DNA from 3 places in the Streptomyces sp. NPDC093544 genome. Region 1 is predicted to be linked to each of the others. Evidence: riboswitches for the same ligand, from Rfam matches in the RefSeq annotation. Region 1 holds a riboswitch; each other region holds the start of a gene.

Evidence for each region. A riboswitch is a leader RNA that binds a small molecule or an ion and turns the genes downstream of it on or off. The one in region 1 is predicted to bind cyclic di-AMP.
Region 2: linked by a shared signal. The riboswitch ahead of AB0N66_RS34210 (transglycosylase family protein) and the one ahead of AB0N66_RS33140 (M23 family metallopeptidase) in region 1 are both predicted to bind cyclic di-AMP.
Region 3: linked by a shared signal. The riboswitch ahead of AB0N66_RS10805 (LysM peptidoglycan-binding domain-containing M23 family metallopeptidase) and the one ahead of AB0N66_RS33140 (M23 family metallopeptidase) in region 1 are both predicted to bind cyclic di-AMP.

What each region holds. Positions count from the first base shown of each region.
Region 1 is NZ_JBFBEA010000026.1:111,905-119,028, forward strand. It holds gene AB0N66_RS33115 (MarR family transcriptional regulator) at 1-272, opposite strand, end outside; gene AB0N66_RS33120 (dihydrofolate reductase family protein) at 383-1,519, shown strand; gene AB0N66_RS33125 (alginate lyase family protein) at 1,751-2,962, shown strand; tRNA gene AB0N66_RS33130 (tRNA-Met) at 3,023-3,096, shown strand; gene AB0N66_RS33135 (PP2C family protein-serine/threonine phosphatase) at 3,409-4,524, shown strand; cyclic di-AMP (ydaO/yuaA leader) riboswitch at 4,832-4,989, shown strand; gene AB0N66_RS33140 (M23 family metallopeptidase) at 5,001-6,032, shown strand; gene AB0N66_RS33145 (aldo/keto reductase) at 6,186-7,124, shown strand, end outside.
Region 2 is NZ_JBFBEA010000028.1:95,646-102,769, forward strand. It holds gene eno (phosphopyruvate hydratase) at 1-896, opposite strand, end outside; gene AB0N66_RS34210 (transglycosylase family protein) at 1,285-1,995, opposite strand; cyclic di-AMP (ydaO/yuaA leader) riboswitch at 2,000-2,164, opposite strand; gene AB0N66_RS34215 (transglycosylase family protein) at 2,348-3,253, opposite strand; gene AB0N66_RS34220 (cytochrome P450) at 3,514-4,806, opposite strand; gene AB0N66_RS34225 (globin domain-containing protein) at 5,008-6,219, shown strand; gene AB0N66_RS34230 (nucleoside triphosphate pyrophosphohydrolase) at 6,619-7,124, opposite strand, start outside.
Region 3 is NZ_JBFBEA010000006.1:172,247-179,370, forward strand. It holds gene AB0N66_RS10800 (SGNH/GDSL hydrolase family protein) at 195-980, opposite strand; gene AB0N66_RS10805 (LysM peptidoglycan-binding domain-containing M23 family metallopeptidase) at 1,253-2,203, opposite strand; cyclic di-AMP (ydaO/yuaA leader) riboswitch at 2,208-2,383, opposite strand; gene AB0N66_RS10810 (tyrosine-protein phosphatase) at 2,959-3,756, shown strand; gene AB0N66_RS10815 (DUF6126 family protein) at 3,788-3,940, opposite strand; gene AB0N66_RS10820 (XRE family transcriptional regulator) at 3,937-4,587, opposite strand; gene AB0N66_RS10825 (aspartate aminotransferase family protein) at 4,704-6,173, opposite strand; gene dxs (1-deoxy-D-xylulose-5-phosphate synthase) at 6,170-7,124, opposite strand, start outside.

The sequences.
Region 1 (7,124 bases):
CAGCCCTCGCGGCGTACCGTGCCGTCGTTCTCCAGCCGCGTCACGGCGTACGTCAGACGGCTGCGGGTGATCTTCAGGATCTCGGCGAGCTCGGTCATCCGCAGCCGCCGGTCCGGCGCTTCGGAGAGCATGGCGAGGATGGAGTAGTAGAGGTGCGGCATGCCCGCCTGCGCCTGCAGCTCGCGGTCGATCGCGTCGCTGAGGAGGGAGGTCGCGGAGACGTACGAGCGCCAGGCGCGCTGTTCTGCGGGGGAGAGCCAGCGGGTCGTCATGCCGCCAGTGTAGGTTTTGTTTAAAATTTGAACCACCATGCCGGGCAGATCACACGCCACAGGCCACCATTGACTCGTATCGAGCCGCCGAGAGCTGGAGTGTGCGCCCCATGCCCCACCCCTACGTCCTGTTGTCCGCCGCCGTCTCCCTCGACGGCTTCCTCGACGACACCGGACCCGAACGGCTGCTCCTCTCCGGTGCGGCCGACTTCGACCGCGTCGACGAGGTACGGGCGTCCAGTGACGCGATCCTGGTCGGCGCCGGCACCCTCCGCACCGACAACCCCCGGCTGTTGGTCAACTCGGCCGAGCGGCGCGCGGCCCGGGTTGCCACGGGGCGCTCCGAGTACCCGTTGAAGGTCACGGTCAGCGGGTCCGGTGACCTCGATCCCGCCGCGCGGTTCTGGCGCACCGGCGGCGAGAAGGTCGTCTACACGACGGACAAGGGCGCCGAGCGGCTGCGCGGGCTGGGGCTGGGTCCGGACACCGACGTCGTCCCGGTCGGTCCCGACCTGGACTGGCGGGCCGTTCTCGCGCACCTTCATGACGTACGAGGTGTGCGGCGCCTCATGGTCGAGGGCGGCGGCCGGGTGCACACGCAGTTGGTACGGGAGGGGCTCGCGGACGAGATCCAGCTCGCCGTCGCGCCGCTGTTCGTCGGGGAGACGGACGCGCCCCGGCTCTTCGGGCCAGGCCCGTATCCCCCCGGGCGGATGCGGATGGTGGAGACGCGGGCCGTCGGGGACGTCGTACTCATCCGGTACGTCCCTGCCGCGCCCGGAGCCGGTGGGCTCGCCTCCGCCGCCGACCGGCATTGGCTGGGGGTTGCCTGCGAGCTGGCGGCGTTGTGTCCGGCGTCGGAGAGCGCGTTCAGTGTGGGGGCGGTTGTGGTGGCGGCGGATGGGACCGAGCTGGCGCGCGGGTACTCCCGGGAGGGGGGCGACTCCGTTGTGCACGCAGAGGAGGCTGCGCTCGCCAAGGTCGATCCTGGGGATCCGCGGCTCTCGTCCGCGACGGTGTACAGCAGTCTTGAGCCGTGTGCTCGGCGGGCGTCGCGGCCTGTGCCGTGTGCGCGGCTCATTCTTGATGCCGGGGTGCGGCGGGTTGTCACCGCTTGGCGGGAGCCGGACACGTTCGTGGCGGGGGCCGACGGGAACGGGGCTCTGGTGGCTGCGGGGGCCGATGTCGTCGTGCTTCCGGAGTACGAGGAGCTTGCCGTGGCGCCCAATCGGCATCTGCTGGGGTAGCTCGCGGCGGGGGGTGGGGTCGGGGTTTTTCGCCCCCCTCCGCCCCTTCCCGTCCCGTTCCTGGGGGCTGCCGCCCCCAGACCCCCGCATCGCGCTGAACGCGCTCGTCCTCAAACGCCGGACGGGCTAATGGATCTCAGGCGGCCTAAGAGATCCTGCGCCCCCTCCCCCCACACGTAAGGCTGCTCCTGAGCCGGCACAGAGGACATGAGGACAGAGGTGGGAGCAGCGATGGGTTCAGTGGTGCGGCGGGTGACGGCGGTGCTGTTGGTGCCACTGTTGGTGGGGCTGGTGGCGTCGTGCGGGATGTCGTCGCAGGGGCGGACGGTGCGGGCGCGGGCCAAGGACGCGGCGTTCGAGCACCCCGGGGTGCTCGTCAGCAAGGACCAGCTGACCGCCGTACGCAAGCACGTGAACGCCGGGGAGCAGCCGTGGCTGCAGGCGTTCCTGGACATGCGGGACAGCAAGTACGGGTCGTACAAGTACGAGGAGAAGCCGTACGCCACCGTCGAGTGCCCACCCGGCACCCGGGCCGGGCACGGCTGCGTAGAGGAGCGCGAGGACGCGATCGCGGCGTACACGCAGGCGTTGCTGTGGAGCATCACGGGCAAGCAGGAGCATGCCGACAAGGCGGTTCAGATCATGGACGCCTGGTCGGGGAAGGTGCAGAAGCACACAGAGGGGAACGCCGGCCTGCAGACCGCGTGGGCCGGGTCCACCTGGGCGCGGGCCGGGGAGATCGTGCGGCACACCGGAGCCACCTGGCCGGCGGCGAGCGTCGCGCGGTTCCAGGGCATGCTGCGGACCGCCTACCTCCCCGAAGTCAGCAGGAAGGTCCCGGACTTCAACGGGAACTGGGACCTCGTCATGACCGACGCCGCCATCGGGATCGCTGTGTTCCTCGATGACCACAAGGCGTTCGACGACGCCGTCGAGCGGTTCCGGCAGCGTGTTCCCGCGTACTTCTATCTCGCGAAGGACGGGAAGGTGCCGCTGACGCCCGTCGGCAGCACCGTCGACACCCCGCAGAAGCTGACCACGTACTGGTTCGGGCAGCAGCGGTACACGGACGGGGTCTCGCAGGAGACCTGCCGCAACTTCAAGCACGTCGGGTACTCGCTCGCCGCCACCGCGCACATCGCCGAGACCGCCTGGCACCAGGGCCTCGATCTCTACCTCGACGTCAAGGACCGGCTGAAGGCCGCGCTCGACTTCCACTCCAGGTACCAGATGGGGGAGACGGCGCCCGCGTGGCTGTGCGGCGGGCGGGTCGACCGGAACATGGGGCCCGACCTGGAGGTCGCGCTCAACCACCTGGAGGACCGGCTCGACGTCCATGTCCCGGCCGCCCACCGGCTGGCCGAGCAGACGCGGCCGGCCGGCACGGACGATCTCTTCGTGTCCTGGGAGACGCTCACACACGCCGGGAATCCGGCCGCCTGAGGGGCGGTATCAACGCTGGTCCTGGGGGTCCCGCTGATGGCGTATAGTTGGTTTTAACGGCGCGGGGTGGAGCAGCTCGGTAGCTCGCTGGGCTCATAACCCAGAGGTCGCAGGTTCAAATCCTGTCCCCGCTACTCAAGGCCAAGGGCCGGAACTCGGATTCACGAGTTCCGGCCCTTGGTGTTTCCCGGGACACAAGCACGTCCCTCGGTCGGCCCACCCCGGTCGCCCCCCGACCCCGCTCCGGGAAATCTGGACGGGTGGGGCAGCAAGCAGGTGACCCAGGTGACCAGCGGGCGGGGGATCCGCACGACCCGCACGACTCGCGCAACCGGTCCGGCGACCGGTCCGGCGACCGGCGTGGCGATCCGTACGACGGCGCGCCCGACCCCCCGTACGACCGGTCCGGCGGACGGTTGCCGGAAGACCCCGTGCCCGATCCCGGGCTGGGGGACGCGGTGCCGCCCGGACCGGGATCAGGAGCGGGCCGGCTGAGGGTCTCGTACACCCGCAGGTTCGTCCGGGTGCTCCCCGCGCTGCTCATCGTCGCCGGGTCCCTCTACGAGTACCTCACGCCGAGGGACTTCACCGGCGGCCCCCTTCTCACGGCTGCCCCGCTCGTGGCGGCGCCTCTGTACGCGCTGCGCGGCACCGTACTCACCGGCGTAGTGGCCGTCGTCGCGTTGGTCGCGATCCACATCAGGCTCGACGTCGCCCTGCAGGCCGAGGGGGTCACCGAAGTGATCACGGTGGCGACGGCCGCCGTCCTGGCCGCCGTCATCAACGTCGTCGTCCGGCGCGGCGACGCGCGGCTCGCCTCCGTCCGCGAGATCGCCGAGGCCGCCCAGCGCGCCGTACTGCCGCAGCCCGAGGAGCGGATCGACGGACTCGACGTCGCGGCGCGGTACGAGGCGGCGCAGGAGGACGCGTTCATCGGCGGTGACCTGTACGCGGTGCAGGACTCCCCGTGCGGCGTACGGCTGGTCGTGGGCGACGTACGCGGCAAGGGCATGGGCGCGGTGGCCGCCGTCGCCGTCGTCATCGGGGCGTTCCGGGAGGCGGCCGAGCAGGAGGCGACGCTGGAGGCGGTCGCGGGACGCCTGGAGCGGGCCCTGGCGCGCGAGGGCACCCGGCGCGACGGCCTCGACGCCTTCGAGGGGTTCACCACGGCAGTACTGGCGGAGATCCCGCACGGCGAGGAGGTCGTACGGATCGTCAACCGCGGCCATCCTCCACCGCTGCTCCTGTGCGCGGACGGCACCCTCAGCACGCTCGACGCCGGGGAACCCGCACTGCCGCTCGGAATGGGCGAGTTGGGCATGTGGCCCGACCGTGCGCAGGAGACGGACTTCCCGCGGGGGGCCACGCTGCTCCTCTATACGGACGGGCTGTCCGAGGCCCGCGACGAACGCGGGCGCTTCTACGATCCCGCGGCGGCCCTCGCCGGACGGACTTTCCCCGCGCCCGAGGCGCTGCTGGCCACCCTCGCCGAGGAGGTCCGCCGGCACTCGGGCGGCGGCATGACGGACGACATGGCGCTGCTTGCCGTACGGCGTCCGTGAAGGGCGGCGCGTCCGTGACGGGTCCCGCCGTGAAGAGTCCTGCCGCGAAAGGTCCGTCTGTGAAAGGGCCTTGACCCCTGTTGTCACCAGGGGTGATCGGATGGCGCCCCTCCGCATAACATCTGATGCGCCGTCAGAATCATGTCACTGGCAAGGTGTGGTCAACTCGCCCGTTTTACGCCGCTGATGACCCGAAAGTCCTGGCCGGAAGCGTTAAAGATCAGTCAGAACGGCTTGGAATCCAGTGCCCGCGTCTATTAACGTTCGATAACGCAGCGGTCGTCCCAGCCGTCACAAGAGTCGGCTCCGTGCGCACGCGCCGAATCCCGCAAGGGAACCGGGGAACCACCAACTTGGGGTGAATCGAGCGTCTTCCGCGGTGGGAACACCAGCGGTTGACGCGCGTAGGAGACCTTCCTGCTCCGAACCCGTCAGCTAACCCGGTAGGCGAGAAGGAAGGAAAGGAGCACGCCCACGTGGCGTCCAACCCGCCTGCCCAGGCACCCTCGTACCCGCCGAGCCAAACGCACACCTTCGGTTACGGCATGGACGACGAGGGCCCCCGGGAGGAGTGGAACCCCACCGAGGATTCCCTCCGTCCCATCCGCGGCCGGCACCGCGTCTCCAAGCAACGCGGAGGCGGCGGACTCGCACGCAGCTCCACCGTTCTGGGCGTCGGCGTCATAGCCGCCGTCGGCGCGGGCGGCATGGCCACCGCGGCGCCCGGCAAGCCGCCGGTGTCGATCTCGGTGCCCGACCTGCCGTCCGTGGGCTCGATCCTCTCGGACGACAGCTCCGCCGACGAGCCCGCGGGTTCCACCACCCCGCTCACCAGCGCCGGTCTGACGACCGCCGACACCGAGCAGGGCGCCACGGACGCGGGCGAGGTCCTGCGTTCGCGCATCATGCAGCAGGCCGAGGTCCAGAAGGACCAGGCCGACACCGCGGCCCAGCAGGCCGCCCAGACCGCCGCCGTGAAGAAGGCCGCCGACGCCGCCGCCGCGGAGCAGAAGGCGGCCGAGGCCAAGGAAACCGCCGCGAAGAAGAAGGCGGAGGAGGAGGCCGCGGCCAAGGCCGAGGCCGAGCGCCTCGCCGAGCTCGCCAAGAGCTACACGCTGCCGACCTCCTCGTACACCATCACCTCGACCTTCGGTCAGGCCGGCGCGCTGTGGTCCTCCGGCTACCACACCGGTCTCGACTTCGCCGCTCCCACCGGCACCCTGATCAAGGCGGTCCACAGCGGCACCGTCACGGAGGCCGGCTGGGCCGGGTCGTACGGCTACCGCACGATCCTCACCCTCGACGACGGCACGGAGCTGTGGTTCTGCCACCAGTCGTCGATCAGCGTCAGCGTGGGGCAGAAGGTCGCCACGGGTGATGTCATCGGGCGCGTGGGTGCGACGGGCAATGTCACCGGGGCGCATCTGCACCTGGAGGTTCACCCGGACGGCGCCGAGACCGGGATCGACCCGATGGCGTGGCTGCAGAGCAAGGGGCTCAATCCCTGACATGGGGCTCAACCCCTGACCTGTACGTCTCCTGCCGCGTACGTACGTTGTTCCCTGATCCCCGGCGGTTCTGACGGCACCCCCCCCGACGTCAGAGCTGCCGGTCAGGTATGTGTGGAATACAGTCATCCGCTGGCGGCGTTGAATTCAGTCATGACTTCTCTTCGCAAGCTTGGTTCGTCCGACCTCGAGGTCTTCCCGCTCGCCCTCGGCGGCAATGTCTGGGGCTGGACCGCCGACGAGGCCCAGTCCTTCGCCGTGCTCGACGCGTACGCGGCCGCCGGCGGGAACTTCCTCGACACCGCCGACTCGTACTCGGCGTGGATCGAGGGCAACAAGGGCGGCGAGTCCGAGACCATCATCGGCAAGTGGGTCAAGGCGCGCGGCAACCGCTCGGACATCGTGATCGCCACCAAGGTCAGCCAGCACCCCGACTACCAGGGGCTGTCCGCCGGCAACATCAAGGCCGCGGCCGACGCCTCCCTGCGCCGCCTGGACACCGACTACATCGACCTGTACTTCACGCACTTCGACAAGCCCGAGGTGCCGGTCGAGGAGATCATCGGCGCGCTCGACGAGCTGGTGAGGGCCGGCAAGGTGCTCAACATCGCGGCGTCCAACATCTCGCCCGAGCGGCTCCAGGAGTCCCTGGACCTCTCCGACCGCGAGGGCCTCGCCCGCTACGTCGCCCTCCAGCCGCCGTACAACCTGGTCTCGCGCGACACCTACGAGGGTCCGCTCCGCGACATCGCCTCCCGCTCGGGCCTGGCGGCCGTCCCGTACTTCGGCCTCGCGTCCGGCTTCCTCACCGGCAAGTACCGCCCGGGTACGACGGTCGACTCCCCGCGTGCGGAGGGCGCGGCCAAGCACCTGGAGACCGAGCGCGGCCTGCGCGTGCTCGCCGCCCTCGACGAGGTCGCCCAGGCCCACGAGGTCCCGGTCGCCACGGTCGCCCTGGCCTGGCTCGCCGCCCAGCCGACGGTCGCGGCGCCGATCGCCTCCGCGCGGAATGTCGAGCAGCTTCCGGCCCTGCTGGGAGTGGCGGACCTCGTCCTCACGGACGCGGAGCTGGGCAAGCTGACGGAGGCGTCG
Region 2 (7,124 bases), on a different contig from region 1:
ATGACCTTCCAGCCTGCCCAGTCGTCCTCGTACAACGGGTCCTCGATGGAGACCAGCGGATACGCGGCGACGAGCTCCTCGTAGTACTCGGTCATCTCGGCGGCCGAGCGGGACTTGCCCTCGAACTCGTACTTGCCGTCCTTGTAGAACTCGGACGCGGCGACGTCGAGCGCGAGCCCGATCTGCTCGCCCGGGATGTAACCGGCCTGCTTGATGGCCTCAAGGATGAGGTCGAGCGCGGCGCGGTTGGACTCCAGGTTCGGGGCGAAGCCGCCCTCGTCGCCGAGACCGGTGGACAGGCCCTTGGTCTTCAGCACCTTCTTGAGGGTGTGGTAGACCTCGGCGCCCCAGCGCAGCGCCTCGGAGAAGGACTCCGCGCCGATCGGGGCGATCATGAACTCCTGGATGTCCACGTTCGAGTCGGCGTGCGACCCACCGTTGAGGATGTTCATCATCGGAACGGGCAGCAGGTGCGCGTTCGGGCCACCCAGGTAGCGGAAGAGGGGCAGGTCGCTGGCCTCGGAGGCGGCGTGCGCGACGGCGAGCGAGACGCCGAGGATGGCGTTGGCGCCGAGCGAGCCCTTGTTGTCGGTGGCGTCCAGGTCGAACATCGCCTGGTCGATCAGGCGCTGCTCGGTGGCGTCGTAACCGACGAGCTCCGGGCCGATCTGCTCGATGACGGCGAGGACGGCCTTCTCGACACCCTTGCCGCCGTAACGGTTGGGGTCACCGTCGCGCAGCTCGATGGCCTCGAAGGCTCCGGTGGAGGCGCCGGACGGGACGGCGGCACGACCGGTGCTGCCGTCATCGAGGCCGACCTCGACCTCGACGGTGGGGTTCCCTCGCGAGTCGAGGATTTCCCGGGCTACGACGACGTCGATGGACGGCACGAGCATCTCCTTCAGGAATGTGACGCGGGTACGCGGGACTGTGGCAGCCCCGCGGGATGAGCCTAACCGGCTCCGAGGGATCGGCCAGCCGGTCTACCCCCTCTTGTACAGAACTGAGCGTACGCATTGTTCCAGAACGGAACAAAAAGACAGAGGAGAGGGGGTGAAGAGGGGCCGTAAAGAGAGGGAGCGAAGCCGGATCTCAGCCGGAAATGAAAAAGCCCCGCCCCGGTGCGTACGGGGGAACACGCACCGGAGCGGGGAGCCCGTGGGGGACGGGGGTGACCCACACGAGGCCTTCAGTATGGAGACCACGTATAGGAGCCTGCTGTGGTTCAGCTGAGAACCGAATATCAGCCGCCGGCCGACCGCCGTCGGCCGGCGACCCCGGCCGTCAGCTGAGGTGCAGCTGCTGACCCGGGAAGATGAAGTCCGCGTCGTCGATGATGTCCTTGTTCAGCTTGAACAGCTCCTGCCAGCCGCCCTTGACGTTCTTCGCCTCGGCGATCTCGCTGAGAGTGTCGTCCTTCTTCACCTTGTACTCGCCGTCACCCTTCTTGACCGTCTTACCGGTCGGGGTCTCGACGGTCTCCTTCGCGGCGGTCTCCCGCTCCGAGGAACGCGAGGCACGCTGCTCGTCGGTCTGTGAGCTCGGCGTGCTCTGCTGCGAGGGGGTGGTGCTCTGCGAATTGCCCGAGGACGAGGACGAGTCGCTGGAGCCGGCGTCGTTCGCGGCGTTCGACAGGCCCGTGCCGCAGGACGGCCAGGCACCCTTGCCCTGCGCGGCGAGAACCTTCTCGGCGACGGAAATCTGCTGGGACTTGGAGGCCTGGTCGGCAGTGGAGGCGTACGAGCTGCCGCCGTACGCGGACCAGGTGGAGGCGGAGAACTGCAGGCCGCCGTAGTAGCCGTTGCCCGTATTGATGGACCAGTTGCCACCGGACTCGCACTGGGCGACGGTGTCCCACTCGGAAGTGGTGGCGGCGGAGGCGGTGCCGGCCGCCATCAGCGGGGCGGCGACGGCGACGCCGGTCACTCCGGCGAGCGTGGCGATACGAGTGACCTTGGACGGGCGACGGTGCTTGCCCTTGCACGAACGCAGCATGAAGTGATCCCCTCACCGACGCCTACGAGGTGAGCTGTCGGGTTCGGGCGGGTGAGTGCCCGGTCGCACACCTTTCGGTGCACGGCTTAACCCCAAGCCACTCCCGGTCAACTACCGGGCGCGGCGCTTACCTTGGGTCCCCCGCTCCTGCCTACGGCGCTTGACGCGACGACTGTTCCCGTACGGCCGCTGGCAGGATTCGGCGTTGCAACCGTCGGGGCCCGCGATGGCGAGCGGTCACGACCGTAGGCAGGGGATCGGCGGAATATCAAAGGCGATCAGGGGGTCTGAGATCCATCTCTCATTCTCGCCAAACGGGACATTACATGGCGAAACATGACGTGAACTCCCGCTACTTTTCGCCCGGTTCGGCACCAACTGCGAGGCTCTGACCGGGCAGGATGAGGTCCGCGTCGGCGCCGACCGTTTCCTTGTTCTCGGCGTACAGCTGGGTCCATCCGCCGTCGAGGCCAAGGGCGTCGGCGATGAGCGAGAGGCTGTCGCCGACGCGGACGACATACGAGCCGTCGACGACATCGCGAGCCTCGTCGGAGCCACGGGAGGCGTGCCGTCCGGAGGCGGCATCGTCCGTACCGCCGTCGGTCGCGCCCTCGGCGGCGATGTCGCCACGGTGACGCCCGGCGCCGCTCGCCTCATCCTCGGACGCACTCGAAGAGTCGTCGCCCTGGGTGGACTTATCCGATTCGTCACCATTCGCCGCGCTTGAGTCCGTGCTCGCGTCTGTACTCGCGTCGGCACTCGCACCCTCGTCCGAACTGTCGGACTTGGTCGAGTCCCCGGTGCTCTCGGTCGCACCCGAGGAAGGCGAAGCGGACGGAGAGGGGCTGGACGATTCGGACGGGTCGGCGGAACCGGATGCACCAGGCGTGGCGGAGGCGTCGGATGACGGGTCGTCCGACACGCCCGTGTCGACCTCCACCGAGGCGGAGTCCTTGCTGAGCCCGGAGAGGGGTCCACAGGTGGGCCAGGCGACGAGCCCTCGGCCGTCGAGGATCTTCTCGGCGACGGCTATCTGCTGCGAGCGGCTGGCCTGGTCGGCGCTCGGGGCGTATTCGAGGCCGCCGTAGTTCTCCCAGTCCCACTGGGTCACGTGCAGCCCGCCGTAGTACCCGTCACCGATGTTGTCGCTCCAGGAGGACCCTGTCTCGCACTCCGCGACGCGGTCCCAAGTGGTGGTGTCGGCCGCGCTCGCACTCGTGGCACCGAGCAACGGGATCGCGATGGCCGATCCGGTCACTCCTGCCGCGACAATGAGAGCCGGGGCCTGACGGGGGCGACGATGGCGGCCGTTCCCGGAGAGCATGCGGAAGCCCTTTCATGTGACAGCAGGTGACTACAGCGACGTACGGCGACGTCAGACGACGTCTGCGACGGATGATCCGCGCTGGTCATTGAACGTATCCGGCCTCGAACGCTTGTCACAAGTCGATGCAGCGTAGATCACGTGAAGATCACATTGTTGAGGGATCGTCAGTTTTTCGCGACACCCGAAGTGCCTCAAGACCGCCCGGTGGACAACTCGACCGGAGCCGCGAACTCCACTGGAAGCGTGCGCAATCCACGCATAATGAGACCACCACGCCAGCGCAAATCAGCGGAATCTCCCGCGAGTTGGAGGTCGGGGAGACGGGTGAGGAGCGTGGCCAGCGCGGTCTGGCCCTCCAGGCGAGCGAGGGGCGCACCGAGGCAGTAATGGATGCCGTGCCCATAGCCGAGGTGCTGGTTGTCACGGCGGGAGAGGTCGAGCGTGTCCGGTTGCTCGAAGCGTTCGGGGTCACGGTCCGCAGCCGCCAGTACGACGAGGACGGGGTCGCCGGGTGCGATGTCCTGCCCGCCGAGCCGGACGGCCTCGGTCGCGTACCGCCAAGTGGCCAGTTCGACAGGGCCGTCGTATCGGAGGAGTTCCTCGACGCCGGTTTCGAGCAGTCCACTCTCCCCGGCGGCAAGTGACTCCTGTAGCCGCCGCCGCTGCTCGGGGTGAGTAAGGAGGGCGTACGTGCCATTGCCAATCAAATTCACCGTGGTCTCAAAACCAGCAAAAAGAAGGATAAACCCCATTGCTGCCACCTCGTTCTCCGTGAGGTGTTCGCCGTCGTCCGAGGCGCGGATGAGGGCGGAGATGAGGTCCTCGCCTGGGGCGGGGTGCTCGGGCAGTTCCTCGCGCTTGCGGTGGATCAGCTCGGCCAGATACCCGCGCATCTTCTTCACGGACCGAGCGACACCGCCCCTCGGCCCCCCGCCGTGCCGGATCATCATCCCGGCCCAGTCCCGGAAGTCGTCCTGGTCCTCGCGGGGGACGCCGAGGAGATCGCAGATGGCGTAGATGGGGAGCGGGAAGGCGAACTCGTGGATCAGGTCGGCGGACCCCTTCTCCGCGAACTGGTCGATGAGCTGGTCGGCGAGCTCCTGCACACGCGGCGCGAACTCGGCCACCCGGCGGGGCGTGAACGCCTTGCTGACGAACCGGCGCAGCCGGGTGTGGTCCGGCGGGTCGATGTTCAGCAGATGCGTCATCAACTCGGCCTTGCGCTCACCCGGGATGCCCGTCTTCCCCTTCGCGTGGGCGGGTTCGTCGTGATGCACCGGATTCTTGCTGAGCCGTCCGTCCGCGAGCGCCTGCTTGGCGTCGGCATAACGGGTGACCAGCCAGGCCTCCACCCCGCTGGGCAGCCGGGTCCTGTGCACGGGCGCATGCTCACGGAGCCAGGCGTACGCAGGGTAGGGGTCGGTGGCGAACTCCCAGGTGAAGAGTTCGGGGGCAGGACTTGCGGGAGTGGGGTGCTCGGTCACTCCTTGACGGTATCCGGGTGAGGCCGGGATGCCTTGTCCGGCCGGTGGCCGGCCCGATGCTGAACCGGTGTTGGCCCTGCGCCCGCCGGCTACCAGGGGTACTCGACGAGCCCCTGACGACCATCGCGCCCTTCACCCCGGGCTGTCCGGAAATCACCTGCTGTTTGACTTCGCGGCTCGGCAAGTCCCTACAGTCGCGAAGTGGACCCCGAAATACTCAGATCCAGCTTCGCGGTCGTCGAGAGACGGGCCGAGTTCGCGGTCAAGTACTTCTACTCGCATCTGTTCCGGCACAATCCGGACGTACGCGAGCTGTTTCCGCTGGACTTTCCGGAGGACATGGAGCGGCAGCGGGACCGGCTGTTCGCGGCGCTGACGTATGTGATGGAGCGGCTGGGGGATCCGGCACTGCCGGGATACCTGCGGGAGTTGGGGCGGGATCACCGGAAGTATCTGGCGGAGCCGGACCATTACGCCGCCGTGGGGGCGAGTCTGATCGCCGCGTTCACCTTCGTCGCGGGGTCGGCGTGGAACGCGGAGGTCGAGAAGGCCTGGGCCGAGGCGTACGGGGCGATCGCCAACGTCATGCTCCAGGGCGCCTGGGAGTCGCAGCAGATGGGTGAACCGCCTTGGTGGGACGCCGAAGTCGTGACCCGGACCCGGCACGGTGACGATCTCGCCGTGCTGACCCTGCGGCCCGACAGGCGGCTGCGCTTCTTCCCCGGCCAGTACGTCAGCGTCAACGCCCCGCATCTGCCGGGCATCTGGCGGCCGTACTCACTGGGCAACGCACCCCGCGCCGACCACACCGTCGACCTGCACATCAGCCGGGTCGAGGACGGGGTGCTCTCCACCGCCCTGGTCCGCCAGACGCGGGAGGGGGACATCCTGCGGCTCGGCGCGCCCTGTGGCGCGATGACCCTCCGGGCGCCCGTGGAGCGGCCGCTGACCTTCATCGCGGCCGGTACGGGATGGGCACCCGTCAAGGCGCTTCTGCAGCAGCTCGACGCCACGCACGAGGCCCGGCTCTTCCTCGTCGCCCGGGACACCTCCTATCTGTACGACCGGTCCGCCGTCGAACGACTTCAGGCCCGACTTCCGCTGCTCTCCGTCACGTTCATCACACCCGCGCCCGGCCGACCCAAGGCGGAAGCGACCGAGCGATTGCGCACGGCGCTGGGCAACCGCGCGGGCTGGGAACGGCACGACGTCTATCTGGCCGGTCCGCCCCAGCTCGTCGAGGAGATCGGCGACGAGCTTCCCGGGCTGGGCACTCCGGCCGAGCGGGTCTTCCACGACGTCCTGGCGCCGACCGCCGAGGAACGCACCCGGCCGCTGGGCACGGCGGAGTGGCTGCTGGACCGCCCGCAGCCGAGCTGGCACAACCCATCGGGCCGCGCGCCCAGCGCGTGAGCGCCCAGCGCGTGAGCGCGTGGCGCGTGAGCGCGTGGCGCGTGAGCGCCCAGCGCGTGAGCGCGTGGCGCGTGAGCGCCCAGCGCGTGAGCGCGTGGCGCGTGAGCGCGTGGCGCGTGAGCGCCCAGCGCGTGAGCGCGTGGCGCGTGAGCGCGTGGCGCGTGAGCGCGTGGCGCGTGAGCGCGTGACTTCGGCGCTGAGCCGGACTCGCCCTTCCGCGGGTCAATGGGCTCCAGCCCTCATACCTCCGCAGGTCGCCGGGCTCCGACCCTCGTACCTCTGCGGGACGCTCAACTCCGGCCCGCACACTTCCGCGGGCCACCCGACTCCGGCCCTCACACCTCGGCGGGTCGCCCGGCTCCCACTCACACCCCTACGTAGGCCACCCAGCTCCGACCCTCATCCCTCCGCAGGGCCCTCCGTCGCGCGGATCGCGTCGCGGTACGCGCGCGCCGCCGTTCGCAGGGCCGTCTCCGGGTCCACGCCCTCGGCCTCGGCGCGGGTGGCTATGGCCAGCAGCTCGTAGCCGACGCCCTCGCCCTGGGGGAGTTCGACCTCAAGTCCTGCCGTACGCACCCGGGATGCCAGCTTCGCCGCCAGGGCCAGGCCCGGCTGGCCGAGCGGGATCCCCTCCGTCACGGACGTGCGGCCCTTCTCCTCGGCCTTGGTGCGCAGCCAGTGCTCCTTGACCTCTTCGGGGGTCGTGGCGGTCTCGTCGCCGAACACGTGCGGGTGGCGGTGGATCAGCTTCGCGACGATGCCGCCGACGACGTCGTCGATGGAGAAGGGGACGTCCTCGTCCTCCGGTCCGCCTTCCTCGGCGATCCGGGCGTGGAAGACGACCTGGAGCAGGACGTCGCCGAGTTCCTCCCGCAGCTCGTCCCGGTCGCCCTCCTCGATCGCTT
Region 3 (7,124 bases), on a different contig from region 1:
AACCACCGCCGGTGCCACGGCCCGCTCCACCTCGTACGTCTGGCAAAGCTCGTACGCCTCAGGAAGCTCGTACGCCCGCTGGCTCTCCTGGAAGACGACGAGGGGTGGTGCGCGGCGTCGAAGTTCCAACGCCGCGCACCACCCCTCGCCCGTCCTGCGCCACGCTGCTGTGCAGCCCGGCATCACAGCCCGGCTCAGGCCACCGCGTCGATCCATGTCCTGATGTCGTCCGGCGAGAGCGTCCCCTTGGCCGCCACATGGTCCCCGGAGGACTCGCCACGCAACCGCCGCCCGATCCACGGGACCAGGTACTCGCGCGCCCAGTGGATGTTGTCGCGCCGGACCTCGAGCGTGCCGCGCGGCGGGAGCGGCGGCCACGGCTGGTCCGGGTCGGCCGGTACTTCGAGGCCGAGGACCTGGCCGGCCCGGAGCGCGACGCGGGTGTGGCCCTCGGGTGACAGGTGGAGGCGGTCGCCGTCCCAGGCGCGGCGGTCCTGAATCGTCTTCAGGGACCACAGGTCCAGGACGGGGCAGCCGTACCGGTCGGCGATGGCCCGTAGATGCCCGTTGTACGTGGCGATCTTGCCGCGCATGTGTTTCAGCACGGGCACGCCACGGGTGTCGAAGCCGGTCGTCACCAGGACGGTGCCGACGGCGGAGGTGATGTCGGCGATCGCGCGCTCGAAGCGCTCCGCGACTTCGTCGGGGTCGACGCCGGGCCGGATGATGTCGTTGCCGCCCGCGCAGAAGGAGACCAGGTCCGGCGCGAGCTCCTTCGCCCGCGAGAGCTGGTGTTCGATGATCTGGTCGAGCAGTTTCCCGCGGACGGCGAGGTTGGTGTAGGTGAAGTCGCCCTCGGGCCGCCGGTCGGCGAGCAGTACCGCGAACCGGTCCGCCCAACCGACAAAGGCCCCGTCAGGCCCGGGGTCGCCGACGCCTTCGGTGAAGCTGTCCCCCACCGCTACGTACGACCCGATCACTGATCTGTTGCCACTCTTCGAATCGTCTGCCACATCGGCCCATGATTCACCTTCGAGTGTGAGCTACGCGACCGTAAGAAGGGGTTGACGGAGGGTGAGATAAGCCACTCATAAAGTCTGGGTCAAGCTCGGAATAAGGGCCCCGCGGGGGTAGTTGAACAGCCGCCAGGTCTGGAACTCCCTGCGCGAGAACGCGGCACGCTGATCACGAAACGCTGAAGGCCGGACCCCGGGGATCGTGGGGTCCGGCCTTCAGTGGCAAGGGAGAGGCGTCAGCCGACGGTGACACCGTGCGAGCGCAGGTACGCGACCGGGTCCACGTCCGAGCCGTAGTCCGGCGTGGTGCGGATCTCGAAGTGCAGGTGCGGTCCGGTGACGTTGCCGGTCGCCCCGGAGAGGCCGATCTGCTGCCCCTCGGTCACGGTCTGGCCCGCCGAGACGGAGAGGGAGGAGAGGTGGGCGTACTGCGAGTACTGGCCGTCGGCGTGCTGGATGACGACCTGGTTGCCGTACGCGCCGCCCCAGCCCGCCGAGACGACGGTGCCCGCGGCGACGGACTTGACGGTGGTGCCGGTCGGGACCACGAAGTCCACGCCCGTGTGGTAGCCGCTGGACCACATGCTGCCGGCGACCTTGTAGCCGGTGCCGATGGTGGCGCCCTCGACCGGCAACGTGTAGCCGGAACTGCTGCTGGAGTCCGCGGTGTCGTCGGCCTTGGCCGTGGGCTCGGCCGCCGTCTTGACGGACGACTCGGATGCCTTCGACGACTTCGACGCCTCGCTGGACGACTTGGCCGTGTCGCTCGACGTGGTGGCCTTCTTGCCGATCGACAGCTTCAGACCCGGGTGGATCAGAGCGGGGTCCTCGCCGACGGCCTTGCGGTTGTCCGAGTACAGCTTCTTCCAGCCGCCGCTGACGCTCTGGTCGTCGGCGATCTTCGAGAGGGAGTCTCCGGCCTTTACCGAGTAGGTCTTCGTTGCAGTCTTCGTCGCGATCTTCTCAGCCGCGGCGGGAGCGGAAGTGGCGGCCTTCCCAGAAGCCGTCGTGGCAGCCGTGGCAGCCTTTTCCGAAGCCGAGGAAACCGTGGAAGCCGAGGTCGCGGCATGGGCCCCGGTGGCCCCTATGAGCGGCAGCGCGAGCGCGGCGCCACCCGTTCCGGCCACGGCGATCGAGCGCGTGAAACGCTGGGACTTGGGACGGCGGTGCTTACCCTTCGCGGGCATGACGAATTCCTCTCCGGCGCCTGCGAGGTGAGCTGTCGGGTGCGGGCTGGAGATGCCCGGCCGCGCGGCAGCGCGGCTATACCCCTAGCCGTTCCGGAGACCGGAACAGGCGTGGAACCTGTGGGTCCCCCGCTCCTGCCACATACGGGTGAGTGTGCGGATTCCGGGCGGCGGCAGGATTGGGCGTCCGTCCGGATTGAGGGCGAAGGTAAGCGAAATGAGACCGCGTCGACAACCATGTGGGTTTTCTGTGCAGGCCCCGCCCTTGATCCATTTTCGGAATTACCGTCACCCTCTGTGGACAAAACACCTCTCGGGCCTGTCAAATCACCAGGGAATTCCGGCGGGTTGACAAAAAGACGTCGCAACACATCGTCACGAATATGACGCTGCTCACGCACGTCGGCCCAGGATGCCTTATTCCAGGGCCAGTTGGAATGAAGCAGTTAATTCGGACAGAACAGCTATATGCGACACGGTCGGATAACTGTCACATCGAGACCCCTGTCCGGCCCTCGTCCGGCCCTCGACGGGATACTCCTCGCGGCCGTTGAAGTCATCGCAGATGTGATCAGGCGCGACCGGCTACCAATATCATCGCGCGCCCGGCGCCCCGGAGGCACAGCTCCGCACCTGGGAAGACACCGCCTGTGGACAACTTATTGCCCCAGGAACCCATGTCGTATCGTCGAGAGCGCAACGTCCGTCGGCGGGCGACGCCGAGCAGCGCCGACGGCTGACTGGGAGGAGCCCCCGTGACACAGCAGGTCCCGTCGACCGAACCCGAGCTGACCGCTGTGCGCAACTTCCGGGACGTGGGCGGCCTGCCCACCGTGGACGGCCGCCGGGTGAAGTACGGGGTGCTGTTCCGCAGCGGACATCTCGCGCACGCCACGGAGGACGACTCGGCGTTCCTCACCTCCCTCGGCCTGCACACGATCTTCGACTTCCGCAACGCGGCGGACCAGAAGCTGGAGGGTCCGGACGTCGAGCTGCCGGGCGTGCGGAACGTGAATCTCCCGCTGACCGACCCGGCTGACGGATCCGAGTTCTGGAAGATGGTCCGCGACGGCGATCTTGAGCAGCTGCGCGCGCTCCTCGCGGACGGCAAGGCGGCGAACCGGATGATCAGGTCCTACCGCGCCATCATCAAGGAGCGCACCGCCGAGCATTCCCAGGTGCTGCGCTCGCTGGCCGAGGACAGCGTGCCCGCGCTGATGCACTGCGCCGCGGGCAAGGACCGCGCCGGCCTCTCCATAGCCGTGACACTCCTCGCCCTCGGCGTCGAGCGCGAGGCCATCGTGGCCGACTACCTGGAGTCGAACGCGACGCACCGTCGCTACAAGGTCCACCGCAGCAGTTCCTCCGCATCGGCCTACTCGTCGGAGGTCATGGAGCTGCTCAGCCCGCTGTTCGACGCGCGCGCCGAGTACCTGACCGCGGCCTTCGAGACGATCGAGGAGACCTGGGGCAGCGTCGACGCCTACCTGGAGCAGGGGCTGGGGATCACCCCTGAGCTGCGGGACCGGCTGCGCGAGCGGCTCCTCGACTGACGCAGGTCTCCCGGTCCCGGCTGACGTGCGCCTACTGGTTCTGCGCGCCCAGCGTGAACAGCAGGTAGACGAAGCCCGCGAAGAGGTGGCCGACGGCGACGTAGATGATCAGCCGCACCCATAGCGCGCGGGGGAGCTTGTCGTCCATGTCGCGGCGCGGGCCGGATCCGGTGGGTTCGATCATGGCGTCTCTCCTGGGGTCGCGTGCTCCGTCACCGGGCCGAGGCACAGCGCGGTGGTGGGGCTCTGCAGCAGGGTGTGTACGAAGAGGAGCTCGGCGCCGTCCCGGTCGGCGGCGGCGATGCGGTGCGGGGTGAGCGAGTCGAAGTGCGCGCCGTCCCCCGGGGCAAGCACATGCGCGCTGTCACCGAGGCGCAGCCGCAGTCGCCCCCTCAGGACGTGGAGCCACTCCTCACCGGGGTGGACACGCACGATGTCGCCCTGCGAGCCGTACGGGACGTGCACGCGCAGGGCCTGCATCCCGCGGCCCGAGCCGCCGGCCTGCCAGTAGGTCCAGCCGCCCGCCGCGGTCGGCTCCATGTCGCCGGCGCGCACCACGGCGTCACGCTCGGGGACCGTCTCGCCGAGCAGCTCGGAGACCGTCGTACCGTAGATACGCGCGAGTGCGAGCAGCATCGGCAGCGAGGGCTGGCGCTGCCCGGTCTCCAGGCGCGAGAGGTGGGCGGGCGACAGCCCGGCGGCACGAGCCGCGGCCTCCAGGGTCAGGGAGGCATGGCGGCGCAGCCCACGCAGCTGGGGTGCGACGACGTGCAGCTCGTCAGCGGTCCCCTGCGGGGGAGGGGAAGGGTCCATGCCCTCGGCGGTGCTCATGCCTCCATTGAGCCCGAGCCTTACCTCTGAGGCAAATTTCTTGCCTCAGAGGCAAACACCCGACGGTTCGGCATTGCCCGCACTCCCAGCAGTTCAGTTCACCACTGCCCGCACTCTCAGCGGTTCGCCACCGCCTGCTTCACCAGGGTCTTGCCGAAGTCCCACATCAGCCCGCCCCCGCCGTGCGCGTCGTCCATCACGGCAGTGAAGGCATCCACGAAGCGGTCCACGTCCCGGTCGTCGATGACCAACGGCGGGATCAGTTTGATCACCTCCAGGTGATCGCCGGAGACCTGGGTGAGGATGCGGTGCCGCTGTAGCAGCGGCACGACCACCATCTGCGCGAACAACCCCTTGCGTGCGGCTTGCAGCATCGTCCAACGGCTGCGCAGCTTCAGCGACTTGGGCCGCCCGAACTCGATGCCGATCATCAGCCCCCGGCCACGTACGTCACTCAGCAGCTCGTACTTGTCCACGAGCGCCGCGAGCCGGGACTTCAACTGCTCCCCCGTGGCACGGGCGTTGGCCACGATCTGCTCGTTCTCCATGACCGAGAGCACGGCAAGGCCCGCCGCCATGGCCTGCGCGTTCGACCCGAAGCTCGCCGAGTGCACCAGGACCCGGTCGATCGACGAGTAGACCTTCTTGAAGATCCAGTCCTTGCCCAGCGTGGCGCCGACCGGCACATAGCCGCCCGACAACGCCTTGGCCACACACACCAGGTCCGGCTCCACACCCTCCTCGTGCTGATAGGCGTAGAAGTCCCCGGTCCGCCCCAGCCCGGTCTGCACCTCGTCGACGATGAGCAGCGCCTTGTGCTTGTGCAGCAACTCCTGGGCTGCGCGCAGATATCCGGGCGGTGTCTCGTGAACCCCCTTGCCCTGGATGGGTTCGACGATGAGCGCGGCAACGTCGCCCTTCTTCAACTCCGCTGCCAGGGCGTCGAGATCACCGAGCGGGACGGCCGTGTCGGGGAGCAGGGGCGCGAAGCCGTCGCGGAAACCGTCCTCGCCGTTCACGGACAGCGACCCGGTGGTCAACCCGTGGAAGGCGTGCGGGCAGTACAGGATCCGCGGTTTCCCGGTCGCGTATCTGGCGAACTTCAGCGCGGTCTCGACAGCTTCCGTACCGCTGTTGCCGAAGAACACCCGGTCCAGATGCGGACTGTGGACGAGCAGCCGCTCCGCGAGCAGCCCGGGCAGCGGCTGGCAGTCGAAGCGGGTGAGGTCGGCGAGCGAGGCGTCGAGGACGTCGTGCAGCGCCTGGCGGACCACGGGGTGGTGGCGGCCCAGGCCCATCACCCCGAACCCGGCGAGCATGTCCAGGTAGTCCGCCCCGTCCGCGTCCCAGAAGTGCGCGCCCTCGGCCCGCTCGTACACCTTGTCGAAGCCGATGGTGTGCAGCATGCGCGGGAGCTGGTGGTTCAGGTACTTGGCGTGCAGCTCGTAGCGCTCGGCTCCGCGTTCGGCGAGCAGCGCACCGAGGTCGAACTCCTGCGCCCCGGATGGGGACTTCAGGGAAGACGACTTCCCGGAGGAGGAGGTCTCCTCAGAAGACGACTTCCCTGAAGCTGAAGGGATGGTCATTCCTGTTTCTCCTTGGACAGCTCGTCCTTGACTGCCAGACCGGCGCTGATCCGCCCGGCGATCTCGACCGGCGTGAGACCTATGTCGGCCAGCACCTCAGCACGCTTGGCGTGCGCGAGGAACTGCTCCGGAATGCCGAACCGCCGTACGGGTACGTCGACTTCAGCGTCCCCGAATGCCAGCGCGACCGCCGAGCCGACCCCGGCCGCCCGGCTGTTGTCCTCGACGACGGCCACCATGCGGTGCTCGGCGGCAAGCCCGGGCAGCGAGGGATCGACCGGCTTGACCCAGCGCGGGTCGACGACGGTGCACCCGATACCGCGGGCTTCGAGCAGCTCGGCGGTCTGGAGGCAGACCGGCGCCATGACGCCGACGGCCACCAGGAGCACCGACGGCCGGTCCCCCCGGTGCAGGACATCCATCCCGCCGACATGGTCGACGGCCGGGATGGCCGGCCCCACCGACTCCTTCGGGAACCGGATCAGCGTCGGCGCGTCGTCGACGGCGACCGCCTCCCGCAGCTGCGCCCGCAGTTGGTCGGCGTCGCGCGGCGCGGCGATCCTGAGCCCCGGCACGACCTGGAGGATCGACATGTCCCACATGCCGTTGTGCGAGGCACCGTCCACGCCCGTGACTCCGGCCCGGTCCAGGACGAAGGTGACACCGCACCGGTGTAGTGCCACATCCATCAGGAGCTGGTCGAAGGCGCGGTTGAGGAAGGTGGCGTAGACGGCGACGACGGGATGCAGTCCGCCGGTTGCGAGCCCGGCCGCGGACACCGCGGCGTGCTGCTCGGCGATGCCGACGTCCCACACCCGGTCGGGGAACTTCTCGGCGAACTTGCCGAGCCCCACCGGATGCAGCATGGCCGCCGTGATCGCCACGACGTCCTCGCGCTCCGCCCCGATGCTGACGATCTCGTCGCCGAACACCGAGGTCCAGGAAGGTCCG